Stratiformator vulcanicus: one gene and its partner. The protein of the gene in region 1 interacts with the protein of each later gene in a pairwise test. Links are inferred from orthologs where the notes say so. Each region holds a gene or a part of one and is shown on either strand. Other genes may lie near its edges. The genes, in order: accC and ribD.

Region 1 (6,381 bases):
GACGACGCTCGGATATCGCGACCGCACAGCCTCCGCTTGCTCGGTCGAGGCTCGGGTGCCAAACGCAGAGTGGCCCGATTCCGAAAGCGTCCCAAATATCTCGACCACGCTCGCGGCCGATTTGCCTTCGCAAAACACGACTTCCGGAAAACCGCAGCGACGGGGCCGGTCGAGATCGATCGACGCATCCGACGTCCGCGACGTTTTTAGCTCCATGAAATGCGTGAACCGAGCCGACAGATCCTCCGCAGTGATTTCCCCGGCGATTAACCGCTGCAATTCTCGTTCGATCTCGTTCGGCTGCATGAGCGGACGACTTCTTTCGAAACAGAGACGCCGGCGCTTCTGAACCGGTCGTCTCGTCGTATGGGAACTCTGATTAAACCCCGATATGCTAACGGGAGAACTGCTCCGAACGAATGAAGCGGCAACGGTATGTCCGAGAAGCTCTCTCACCCGATCCCCGGCGGTGACCACAATAATGAGTTCGAGCTCCGTCGCCGGAAGCTCGTCGAAACACTCGCCGCCACCGACGCGGACTGCCTCCTCGTCACTAACACGTCGAACGTCACGTATCTGACCGGATTCACCGGAGACTCAAGTTATCTGCTTGTCGGGCCGGACCAGACGATCCTGATCAGCGACGCGAGATTTGAGACACAGATCGCTGAACAGTGCGCTGACTTGGAAGCCTTCATCCGGTCGACGGGGCAGAAGATGGTCCAAGCGACGGTCGACATCCTACAGTCACAACCGGGTCATCGCATCGGGTTTGAATCGGGATCGGTCAACTTCGCCCTGTGGGAATCATTACGCGATGGTCTGGAGTCGCGTGAACTCACCCCGTTGAGCGGCAAGGTCGAAGCACTTCGGCAGGTCAAAGATGCCGGTGAAGTCGAGCAGATTCGCGACGCTGTCCGCCTTGCTGAAGCGGCATTCACGGAATTGCTCACGCGCGTCGGCCCTGAGACGACCGAATTGGAAGCATTTGCAGAGTTAGAATACATCGCCCGAAGACGAGGCGCCAAAGGCATGTCGTTCGAGCCGATTATCGGCGTCGGGGATCGGTCAGCCCTGCCCCATTACCAGCCGGGACGACGCAAGCTCGGCGACGACCCGTTGATCCTGTTCGATTGGGGCGTGGTCGGTCCGCACGGCTATGTCAGTGACTTGACCCGCGTCGCTCGCACCGATACGATCCCGCCCAAACTTCAACGGGCGCAGGAACTTGTGTCGGAGGCCGTCGAGGCGGCCATCACGGCGATCCGGCCCGGGACCGAACTGAAGAAAATTGACGGAATCGCCCGTAACGTGATCGAGGAAGGCGGTTTTGGAGACAAATTTGGGCACGGACTTGGACACGGAATCGGACTCGAAGTTCATGAAGGACCGCGACTGAGTCCGCTCGGTGAGGGCTGTCTTGAAATCGGGAACGTCGTCACAGTCGAGCCCGGCATTTATCTCGAAGGCCTCGGCGGGATCCGAATCGAAGAGGACGTGCTCGTGACCGAAAGTGGCGCCGAAGTGTTGTCTTCCCTACCCCGAACCTTCCACGAACTCGCGTGGTAAATACCCGCGACCTATCATCCTCAAAACAACTATCGGAAGATTATCGACGCTTCTCACTCGTCGTCAGGAAAATGACCACACGACGAGAGAGGGCTCTGCAGGCACCGGAGAACCTGACACCATGTCTGATAAGACCCCGGCCGGAGAGGCCAATTTCGATCTCGAACAGTTGCAGAAGCTGTTCGAATTAATGGAGAAGTTCGACGTCTCCGAAGTCAATCTTCGTGAGGGGGAAGTGCAGTGGCGTCTGCGGCGCGGCGCGGTCGGTGGCAACGTCCCGCCCGCCATCGCTCCGGCGGCACAGTCCCCAGCCCCGCCCGCTGCTCAGCCCGTGACGAGTGCGGCACCTTCGCCTGAAACGAAACCTGCGGCCGACGACGGCGGTGTTTACATTAAAAGCCCGACCGTCGGCACGTTTTACTCGTCGCCGAGCCCGGACGATCCTCCGTTCGTTAAAGTCGGTTCCAAAGTCGAGTCCGATACGGTCGTCTGCCTTGTCGAAGCGATGAAGGTGTTTAATCAGATTCCTGCTGAAATCCGCGGTACGATTGCCGAAGTGCTTGTCGAAAACGGCGACGCTATCGATTTCGGGCAGCCTCTGTTCCGAATTGAATCCGCCTGAGACGCGAGCGAATCTCGTCAGATCATCGCGCCCTCGAGTCACCGAGCTGCCCGACTTTCTATGTTCCAGCGTATCTTAATTGCGAATCGAGGCGAGATCGCTCTGCGAGTGATCCGTGCCTGCCGTGAACTCGGTATTGAATCGGTGGCCGTCTTCAGCGAGGCCGACCGCGGAGCTCATTATCTGAAGCTGGCCGACGAGGCGTACTGCATCGGTAATGCGCCCGCTTCGGAAAGCTATCTGCAGATCAACCGGATCATTAGCGCGGCCGAGATCGGCAACGTTCAGGCGATCCACCCCGGCTACGGATTCCTGGCTGAAAACGCCCACTTTGCTGAGGTCTGTCGCAGTTGTAATATCGAGTTTATCGGTCCGCCGCACAAAGCGATGGAGGAACTGGGCGATAAGAACAGCGCCCGCCGGATCGCCGCCGATGCAAAGGTTCCGACGGTACCCGGTAGCGAGGGCTTGATTACAGACGATTCCTCAGCGGCCGAACTCGCAAATCGAATCGGCTACCCCGTCTTAATTAAAGCAACGGCCGGCGGCGGCGGAAAAGGAATGCGGGTCGCCCGGAATGACATTTCGCTCAAAGCGGGATTGAAAGCCGCCGCTCAAGAGGCCGAGAAAGCCTTCAGCAATGCCGGCGTTTATATTGAAAAATACGTCGAGCGTCCGCGGCACGTCGAAGTACAGGTACTGGCCGATACTCATGGCAATGTGGTCCACCTGTGGGAGCGAGATTGCTCGCTCCAGCGGCGTCACCAAAAGCTGGTCGAGGAAAGCCCCGCACCGAATCTTCCGCTGTCGGTGCGACAGGAGATGTGTAAGGCGGCGGTGCGCCTTGTGAAGTCGGCCGGGTATACGAACGCGGGCACGTGTGAGTTTCTCGTCGACAAAGACCATAAGTTTTATTTCATTGAATTGAATGCCCGCATTCAGGTGGAGCACCCGGTATCCGAAGAGATTTCCGGTGTTGACCTGATTAAGGAACAGATCCGCGTCGCCGCGGGCGAACATCTCAAATTGAAGCAGCGAAATATTAAGGTCAATGGCGCCGCGGTTGAAGTGCGTATTAATGCCGAGGACCCCGACAATGATTTTCGTCCTTCACCGGGTCGGATTACGGACCTTAGAATTCCAGGGGGCGGCGGAATTCGATGGGACTCGCACGTGCATCAGGATTACGTCGTCGGCCCCTATTATGATTCGATGATCGGGAAGCTGATCGTCCATCGCGATACACGGGCAGACGCCTTCGCGACGATGCGACGTGCCCTCGCTGAGATGCACGTCGGGGGAATTAAGACTACAATTCCCCTACTCCGCCGCATTTTCGACGATGCCGCATTCAACGACGGCAACGTCGACACGACATATGTTGAACGGACGTTTTAGGGGCGACCTTAGAAGTGCGCTTTGCGACGGCGGGATCACATCGCGTGAGCGTCAACTCGTTCGAAATAGCCCTGAGGTTTCGGTTCCTCGGCGAGTCGAAAACGGGTTCTGTTCCCACTCGTGAGTCGGCTCATTAGATCATTGATTTCATTCGAAACTGAGCCGGCCTTCCCGCTTCGATCAGATAAGTCCCATCACGGGAGGCTCGTTTGCCGTATCACGTGTTGGGGCGAAGCGTATCATCGGTGATCGGTCTCCCTTGTACCGTCTTGAGTAGCGGGTAGTTGACCCCTTCCGGTCAGCCGCCTTAGCATCGTTGGCGTCGACCCACTTCTGAAACTATCTTTGCCGCTCATTTCGTGGTGCCACGTGACTTCTTCCGCTGACGACCCGCAACACTCGCCGCACCTGGACGAGACCAAGGGGGGAGACGCACCGACGGTCGGGGCCGACTCGGCATCGGAAGCGGCCTCGACGGAAACCCTCCCCGATGACGCCGATCTGACGCCCGAATATCTGGCCGAAGAAGCCCAGCGGAATGACTTCGTATTGCGCTGGCTGTTCGTTTTGCTGGCGATCATCTGTGCCTCGATGACTGTGGCGGATTCTGCCGTATTGAGGCACGCCAAGTTCGGTGAAACACTCGCATCCAACGGTCTGGTGCCGACCGGCGTCGACTCCTTTTCCGCGACGGCCGACGGGCATTCGTGGCTGCAGCGGAGTTGGCTGTTCGATCTCGTGTCCTGGGGCGCGTATAGCGCGGCCGGTCCCGCAGGATGGACGATTCTCGCCATGATCGGGGCCGGTTTTGTCGCCTGGCTTCTCGTGAGCACCCGCCGGGTCGAGGTCGACTCATGGTGGGTGGTTGTGGCCTCTGCTTTGGCATTGCCCGCAATCATTCCGCAACTCGTGGCGACTCCGGAATTGATCACGCTGTGCGGGACGGCGACGACGCTGTGGCTGTTGTGGCAATATCGGTTGTACGCGTGTGAGCGAAAGATCTGGCTGCTCGTGCTGGTGATGCTGCTTTGGGGGAATATGGACCCGCGGGCGTTTCTCGGCCTCTCGGTATTGCTCCTATACGGCGTGGGGGAGGCGATCGGCGCCGCAATCGGTCGTGCGGGATTCTTTGAATCAGGCCAAAGACGCACATATTGGATCGTCACCGCTTGCTGCGTCCTGGCCTTCTTCATCAGTCCATTTGGCTGGCAGCAGTTTCTCGCGCCCGTTGAACTCTACGGCTCGATTGACGCGGCCTTTCGAGACTATTTCGGTGCGCCGAAAACATCGGTGCGTGAATATTTCCCGGTCTGGGCAGGGCATCTCACTGACCTTCCGACGGCCGCCGGGTTATTTCTCGGAGCAGTCGCTTTGGTCACGATCGGCTTGAATGGTCGGCGGCTCGATCCGGGTGACATCTTGCTTACAGTCGGGTTTTTCCTCCTCGGTCTGATAACTCGGCGAGAGTTAGCTCCCGCGGCGCTGGTGTTTGCCGCCGTGGCTTCATGGAACGGTCAATCGTGGCGGCGGGCCGTCGTCCGGACCGAAGACACGATTCGACGTGCGGACATCGTCTTCGCACGTGGCGGGCGACTCGTGACCGCGATCGCATTGATCAGTTGCGGCCTCGTCGTGCTGTCCGGTCGCGTGCCGGCTTTTGACAGCCGAAGCCCAGGCTTCGGTCTTTCGATCGCACTTGAGACGGCTGTCGCCGGATACAAGGATGCCGTCGCCGAGGCATACGACGCCCGGATGTTTAATTTTCGGCCGGCCGAAGGCGACGTGTTAATTTGGGTTGGTGCGAAGCCGTTTATCGACACGAGACTGGGGCTTTATCAGGGAAGCGGAGATGACGACCTGCTTTCGCTCCATAACACGGTGCGGTATTCGATGCTGGCCGAGCAGTCCAGCGAAGAGACCGATGAGAGTAAAACTCCACGTCGAGGTCGACCGGAAATCTGGAAACAGGCATTTGACCGCTTTTCAATTTCTCAGGCGATTAATCGTCTGTCGCAGCCCGATCCCGATTACTTCGTCCACTTCGACTTGCTGACATCACCCGAATGGAGAATGACCGTCCTTAACGCGGCGGCCTCCGTCTTCTGCCGTGCTGACGGCGACGAAGAGTTCCGAGAGTACGTCCGCAAGAATTCATTAAACTTTATTGATGCAGCATTTCGCCAGAATTTGGAGAATCCGGAAACGCGGGAACGTGCGGCATGGGGAACTCTTCGCTCCGGCTTTGAACAAGGATTGATCGGACGTGACGAGACGATCCCTGCCGAACTCGCCCTCGCGGGTCATTTCTTAAAGCATCTCGAATCGGGAGAACGCCAGGGGCCAAGATTAGGCCCCGAAATTGCGCTCGCGTTCTGCTATCTTGCGATTCGGAATGCGAATGAATTCTTGATGACCAATCCTGATTCGAATGCGGGCTACAAGTCGCTGGGACTCGCTTACCATTACCTTGGGCTGTGGGAAACCCGGATCGCAGAGAAGCTCAAAGGATCAGCGCCGCGGAGCCTGCGTTTTTACGAGTCTCTTAATGCACTTGGTCAGGCCCGAGTTATTAAGCCCGATGAGCCCGAGTTGTACCTACTGCTCTACGAAACCTACGTTCGGAACAATCGACTTGATCTTGCGCTCGATGCCCTCACAACACATCAACAGTTAACCGGCGAGCAAGCCCCCGAGATTCCTGACGGTGCATTAAACGATGCGAATAAATCCGTCGCCGACGCTGTGAACGATATTGAAGGTGATTCGAGCGGCGATCCTCCAAATGGAGAAAG
Region 2 (6,394 bases), 2.0 Mb from region 1 along the record:
GCAAAATGGCCGGCACAGCCGCCGACGGCAGCGGATTCGGGTATGACGGCCTCGAACTGGCCTGCTGGGGCGATCACTTCGAGGTCGACAAGGCTTTGGCGGATGACACGTACTGCGCGAAAAAGCGGGAACTGCTGGAGCGGCATGGGCTGAAGCTGTTCTCGATTTCGAACCACCTCGTCGGGCAGGCGGTGCTCGACAACATCGACGGCCGACACCAGGCGATCTTGCCGGAATACGTCTGGGGTGACGGCGACCCGGCCGGCGTCAACGAGCGCGCCTCCGAAGAAATGAAGAACACCGCGCGAGCCGCACAAAAGCTCGACGTGAAGGTCGTCAACGGATTCACCGGTTCGAGCATCTGGCCTTTGCTCTACGACTTTCCGCCGACGCCGCGCGACATGATCGACGGCGGTTTCGACCTGCTCGCCGAACGCTGGAATCCGATCCTCGACGTGTTCCAGGAATGCGGCGTCCGCTTCGCGCTGGAAGTCCACCCGACCGAAATCGCGTTCGACATCTATTCGGCGGAACGCTCCCTTGAAGCGCTCGGCCATCGCGAAGAGTTCGGTTTCAATTTCGACCCCAGTCACCTGATTTGGCAGGGCATCGATCCGGTCGAATTCATCCGCGCCTTCCCGGACCGCATCTATCACGTCCACATGAAGGACGCGAAGGTCACGCTCAACGGGAAGACCGGCATCCTGACGAGCCATCTGCCATTTGGCGATGCGCGACGCGGATGGGACTTCCGCAGCGTCGGCCGAGGCGGCGTCAACTTCGAGGACATCATCCGCGCCCTCAACGATATCGGATACGACGGACCGCTGAGCGTCGAATGGGAAGACAGTGGAATGCAGCGTGAGCAAGGGGCCAAAGAAGCAGCCGCCTACTGCAAGAACATCGATTTCCAACCCTCCGGCCGCGCCTTCGACTCTGCCTTCGGCGACTGATTTCATATTGAATTCGAAAGCATTTCCCCCCAAAGCCCACGGGCCACGCCCCGTGGGTCCGCCAATCGCGGGTTCTCGTCGGCACGTCGAACCTCTACAATCGACCACGACGCCGTTTTGAAACTAAACGCGAAGGGCGGATATGAAATTACGACACTCCGTTGGGGTCGTGGCCGCGCTCACGTTGGTCTTCGGCATCTCGGCATCGACCGAGGCGCAATTTTCGAGTTCGATCGACGAACGACGACTGGAGTCGTTGAGGCAACGGTACACGCAGGAGCAGGACCGGCTGGTCCTGAAACTCGAAACGATCGCGGTCAGCCGCGAGAGTGCCGGCGACTTCGACTCGGCTCGGCAAATCAGAGATCTGGCCGTCCCACCCGATCGCCGCGTGATTACCGTCCGGAAGCTGCCGGAGACACTGCGGCCCGAAATCCCGCTCAGTCTCCAACCGGATGAGCGGGCGTGGCGGCTGAAACTGCGGCAGACGCTCGATGACTACTCGCTCGATCTGTACCGGCTCTCCCGCCAAGCCGTGGGATTGAGTCAGGCCAGTCTCGCGTTCGAACTGCTGCGTCAGTCAGCACATTACAATCCGGACAACGTGGCTGCCCGCAAGTTGCTCGGATACGTCCGCGGAGGCGACGGCTGGGTTCGGCCGTACGAGTCAATTAAGCGACGGCGCGGCGAAGTCGACCACGCCACCTTCGGTTGGATTCCCGCCTCACACGTGGAGCGCTACGAGAACGGGGAACGGTATTTCCGCGGCACGTGGATCTCGGCCGATCGCGAACGAGAGATCCGGCGCGATTTTAAGAACGCGTGGTCGGCTGAAACCGAACACTACATCGTAAAGACCAATCACAGCTTGGAGCGGGGCGTCGAAATCGCGCGGGCGTTGGAGACGTTTCACTCGGCGTTCTTTCAGGTCTTCGCCGCGTTTTTTGAGTCGCCTGACGAGATGCAGCGGCTGTTCAACACGTCGTCACGGGCACGGACTTCGGATGACCGGTACGTCGTTCATTTCTACGCCGATAAAGATCAGTACGTCGATGCGCTGATCCGGAAGATGCCGCAGATCGCGATTACCAACGGCTTCTATTATCCCGCCGACCGTGTCGCCTACTTCTACCACTCCGACGACCCGGCGAATTTGGAGACGGTATTCCACGAAGCCACGCATCAATTGATGTACGAGGCCCTGCCGTTCGATCGCGCGATCGCGACGCGGGCTCACTTCTGGGTCGTCGAAGGAATTGCCTGCTATATGGAGTCGTTCCGCGTTGAAGATGGTCGGGGCTCGCTGGGCCGTCCCGACCATGTCCGATTTCGCGCCGCACGGTTTCGACTCGACCATGATGAGTACTACGTGCCGCTGGCCGCGTTCTCCTCAATGGGCATGGCCGAATTTCAGACGTCGCGGAACATTAAGCAGAACTATTCGCAAGCCGCAGGACTGGCTCACTTCTTCATGCACTTCGACGACGGCAGTTATCGCGACGCCCTGATCGAGTACCTGTCCGACATTCACGCCGGGGACCAGGGCCGCCGGCGAGCGGTCCGCAATCTCGCCGCCCTGACCGGGGTGGCCTACCAGACTCTCGACAAGCAGTACAAGCAGTACATTGCGGGATTAGGAGAAGTGCCTCGGGCAGAGGCAGCGCAGCCTCGGCGTGTGCTGATTAATCCGCAGCGGTAACCGGCCCGCCAATCCAATCCCGAGACCGTTGGCCGTGTAGATAAACGTCATCGCCGGTCTGCTTGATAGAGAAGTCACGGAACTGCGACTTTGAAGGTATTGTCGCAAGCCCTTCGCCACCGACCGGGTCAATCGCGTCCTTTCCACCGACCAGCTTCGGGGCGACGAAGACGTGGGCTTCGTCGATCAGATCGCGATCGAAGAACGACCCGAGCAGGCCGCCGCCGCCTTCGATGAGGACGTTGGTCATCTGCCGCCGGCCGAGTACCTCGAGTACTGCGGCGGGGTCGAGATGTGAGGCGCCGTCGACCGGAAGCTGGATCACTTCCACTCTGGCGGCTTGCAGCGCAGCGACACGTTCTGCCCCCGCTTTCTCGCCGGCAAAAACGAGCACGGGAACCTCGCGGGCGGTCGCCACCAGTTTCGATTCGAGTGAGAGCATCGCCCCGGAATCGATGACGATCCGGGTGGCAGTCCTTGGACCCGGCGGGCGGGCGGTGAGTTGGGGATCGTCGGCCGCGGCCGTTCCCGCGCCGACGATTACCGCGTCCATCCGACCGCGAAGTTCGTGCACGACTTGCCGCGACTCTGCTCCGGAGATCCATTGCGAGTGACCGGTCCGGCTCGCGATTTTGCCGTCGAGAGTCATCGCCCACTTGGCATGAACCCACGGGCGTTTTTCACTGATGAGTGTGACGAAAGGGGCTGTGAGCTCGCGAGCTTCGCGTTCGCACAGCCCGACCACAACTTCGAGACCCGCCGCTTCGAGTTCACTGAGGCCTCCGCCGTCGACGTGCGGAGCCGGATCCCGCATTGCGACGACGACGCGTTTGATACCGGCTTCAATAACCGCCCGGCTGCAGGGGCCTGTCTTACCGGTGTGACAGCAGGGTTCGAGTGTGACAAACATCGTCTGGCCACGGGCACGATCGCCCGCAGCGACGAGCGCGTTGACCTCGGCGTGCGGGCCGCCGAAGCGTTCATGAAAGCCTTCGGCAATCAAGTTTCGGTGCTTATCGACGATCACCGCACCGACCGGGGGATTCGGCTCGACATACCCGAGGCCGCGACCGGCCAGTTCGAGAGCGCGGCGCATGGCCGCTTCGTCATTGGGGAAGGTATGCGCCATGGCGGCATCGCCCGTCGTCAGCTTCCCGGAACCCAAAGTTTGCCGCCGCCCGTCTTCGGCTCCGCCGCCGATTCGGGCGTCCAAAGTCCGCCGCTCGAGGCGTCGGGTTCGTCCTTCCCGACGATCGAAGGGCCGACATCAATTTTATAGGCGGCGATCAATTGCTGCAGGTAGTCTTCAAACTGCGGCAGCTTCGGCCCGTAGTACGAACGCAGGCGTGAGATCAGTCCGGGAAGCTCCGGGTCCTTCGGGTCTTCCATGCGGAGAGACAGTTCTCTCATGTCCCAGCGAAAGACCTCCTCGAAGCCTTCTTCTTTTTTTGCCCGCGAGACGTCACGACCGGCTGACAACATTTCCAGAGCCCGTTCGACTTCGCCACGATCGCGGCACAGGTCGGTCATCGTTTGATAGATGCGGACCATATCGACGTCGGCGGGGGGCCGCTCCAAGGCCTCGCCGAGTACCTTGTAGAGCATTTGCCGGTGCCGCAGAATCAAGGCCCGATTGAGAATCAGCCCCAGTTGTTTTTCATCGGTCTCGGCAAGCGGGACGCGGCGAAGCTGCAATGTTGAGAACGAATTGAGCGACTCCGAAGCCGCCGCCCGCCGCTCCAATGCCGGAAGCCCGAGTGCGGTTCGGAACTCGTCGAGATCGAGTTCGTAGCGGGCCCGGTCGCAGAACGCATCGAGGACATGGATCGCCCCGACCACGCGGGCTCGCATCGATTCGTCGCCGGCCGCGACCGCGGGTGTTTTGCCGTCAAGGGCATGCAGCGGCGAGTCTTTCCAATCTTCGAAAACGACTTTGCGGTAGCGATGATGTTCGAGTTCCCGCTGCTTTCGAACCGGCATCTCTTCGGGGAACGCCGGAGTCCAGTAGAGGGCGGCGAGATCGGCCGGCCAGCCTTCGCCCGAGTCAACGGCCTCTCCGTCGGCATTCAGCGGCAGGTCGGCGTCGCCGAGTAATTGCGCCGCCGAGTCGAATCCGGTTCCGCTCAAGCCGCTTAAAATAACGATACCGGCTCCGTTATCACTTCGGTCGTAGACCGCCACCTGCGCAATGACGCGGGGCGTGTCTTCCAAAGCGACCTGACCGGCATCATCGGTCGCGGGGATCGGCTGATCGAGCACTTCGAACATCGCGTCAGGCAGGTCGTCTCGCTCCTCCTGCGGAGGCTGTGGGAGTCGCCTCACGCGGTCGACGTCATCGAGCACGGTGAGCAACCGAGAGACTCCCTCGCACTGAAATCTCTGCGAGCGAATCGGCAGCAGTCGTTCTTCATCGCTCAATTCGAATAGCTGAGCGAGCGCCTCATATTCGGCGGCGACTTCGAAATCAGACTCCTCACCGGCGGCCCGGTGAAGCAGTTCGGCCGCCTTCGACTCATCACCGGTCCACGCGTGAGCAAGAGCGGCGTTGTAAGCCAAGGCCGCATTGACGCTTTCTCCCAAAAGCTGCTCGTAGCGGTCCGCCGACTTCCCGAACACACCAAACGAGGCGAGTACATAGGCCTTGTGAGCCTGATCTGCTTGCTCGCCGGACAAATCGGGCACCGGCTCGATCAAGTTATGTGAGCCGCGCAGCAGATAGGGGACGTCGGAATTGCCGTCGAACTCGAGCAGCCGGACGAAAATGTCCTGCCGGTGTTCGGGCGGGGCGAATCGCATCGCGAGGACGAGATGCTGCCGGGAGGCCGGGAACTTTCGCATCGCGAAGAACTCGGCCGAAATGCCCAGCGCAAGGCTGCTGATCAAGTCGGCGTGCGACTCGACGCACCGGTGAAACGCCCTCCAGATCGAGTTGCGAGCCGAATCGTAGCCTTCGGCGGCGAAATTGGTGACAGCGTGCAGAGCGACAACCGTCAGATTCTTCGAGTCGACTCGGATGAGCCGCTCCATGATCTCGAACGCCTGTTGAGGATCGCCTTCGTTCAGCAGGATCGACGCGCGAGTCGCCTGATTCCAAATAGTGTCCGGGTTCGACTCGGCCAACTTCTCGAGGATGCGCAGCGCTGCCCGTGGCTGATTCGATTCCTGCAGCTTGGCGACTTTGCCCATTTCTTCGGCAATGCCCGCGCAGCAGAACTTCATTTTGCGGTCGGTACACAGCGGGCAAGGCTGGTAAACGTCGTAAGCCATGCGATTGATTCCGGTTAGGCGGGAGCGAGCCGCGGCGGTCGGCCGTCTGGTGCCCGACAGGGCGAAGCCGTTCGGCTGCGAAGCATGTCTGAATGGAAGCGGTTTCGAAGCGAGCCAGTCTACCAAATCGACTTGTGGACTGCACCGGTCGGTCGATTCTCGCCCGGTCGCCAGTCAGGTTGCGGACCGAATCGTCGTTCCGCCGATGTTCTCGGTAATGGTGATTCAACGTTGAACTCACTTCGATCTTTTTTGTTCCGACTCTGTCAGTCGCGGTCATCATGTGCGGAATTCTGGGAATCGTCGATCTGCCGGGACGATCACCGCGACTATCGCGAGCCGATGTCGACGCGATGCGCGACACCATGGCCGATCGCGGTCCCGACGGAGCGGGGACATTCGCCGAGCGAAATGTGATCCTGGCCCATCGCCGACTGGCCATTCGCGACCGAGAGGGTGGCACGCAGCCTTGGGT

The links.
Region 2: the proteins of accC (region 1) and ribD interact in binary tests that used the Escherichia coli proteins (3 or more experiments, as listed by UniProt). The link is inferred for Stratiformator vulcanicus from one-to-one orthologs.

Annotation. Positions count from the first base shown.
Region 1 is NZ_CP036268.1:1,948,564-1,954,944, reverse strand. The notes cover bases 1,434-4,420. They hold accC (acetyl-CoA carboxylase biotin carboxylase subunit), read left to right. Parts: upstream 1,434-2,251; coding sequence 2,252-3,589; downstream 3,590-4,420. Other genes in these bases: Pan189_RS07585 (hypothetical protein), read left to right, coding at 3,959-4,420; accB (acetyl-CoA carboxylase biotin carboxyl carrier protein), read left to right, coding at 1,691-2,191; Pan189_RS07600 (M24 family metallopeptidase), read left to right, coding at 1,434-1,569. Outside these bases: nickel pincer cofactor biosynthesis protein LarB, read right to left, coding at 1-306; more of Pan189_RS07600, read left to right, coding at 436-1,433; more of Pan189_RS07585, read left to right, coding at 4,421-6,381. UniProt on the Escherichia coli protein: This protein is a component of the acetyl coenzyme A carboxylase complex; first, biotin carboxylase catalyzes the carboxylation of the carrier protein and then the transcarboxylase transfers the carboxyl group to form malonyl-CoA.
Region 2 is NZ_CP036268.1:3,962,649-3,969,042, forward strand. What follows is about bases 1,751-4,750. They hold ribD (bifunctional diaminohydroxyphosphoribosylaminopyrimidine deaminase/5-amino-6-(5-phosphoribosylamino)uracil reductase RibD), read right to left. Parts: upstream 3,866-4,750; coding sequence 2,636-3,865; downstream 1,751-2,635. Other genes in these bases: Pan189_RS15745 (DUF1570 domain-containing protein), read left to right, coding at 1,751-2,652; Pan189_RS15755 (tetratricopeptide repeat protein), read right to left, coding at 3,799-4,750. Outside these bases: Pan189_RS15740 (sugar phosphate isomerase/epimerase family protein), read left to right, coding at 1-953; more of Pan189_RS15745, read left to right, coding at 1,096-1,750; more of Pan189_RS15755, read right to left, coding at 4,751-5,919; asnB (asparagine synthase (glutamine-hydrolyzing)), read left to right, coding at 6,201-6,394. UniProt on the Escherichia coli protein: Converts 2,5-diamino-6-(ribosylamino)-4(3h)-pyrimidinone 5'-phosphate into 5-amino-6-(ribosylamino)-2,4(1h,3h)-pyrimidinedione 5'-phosphate.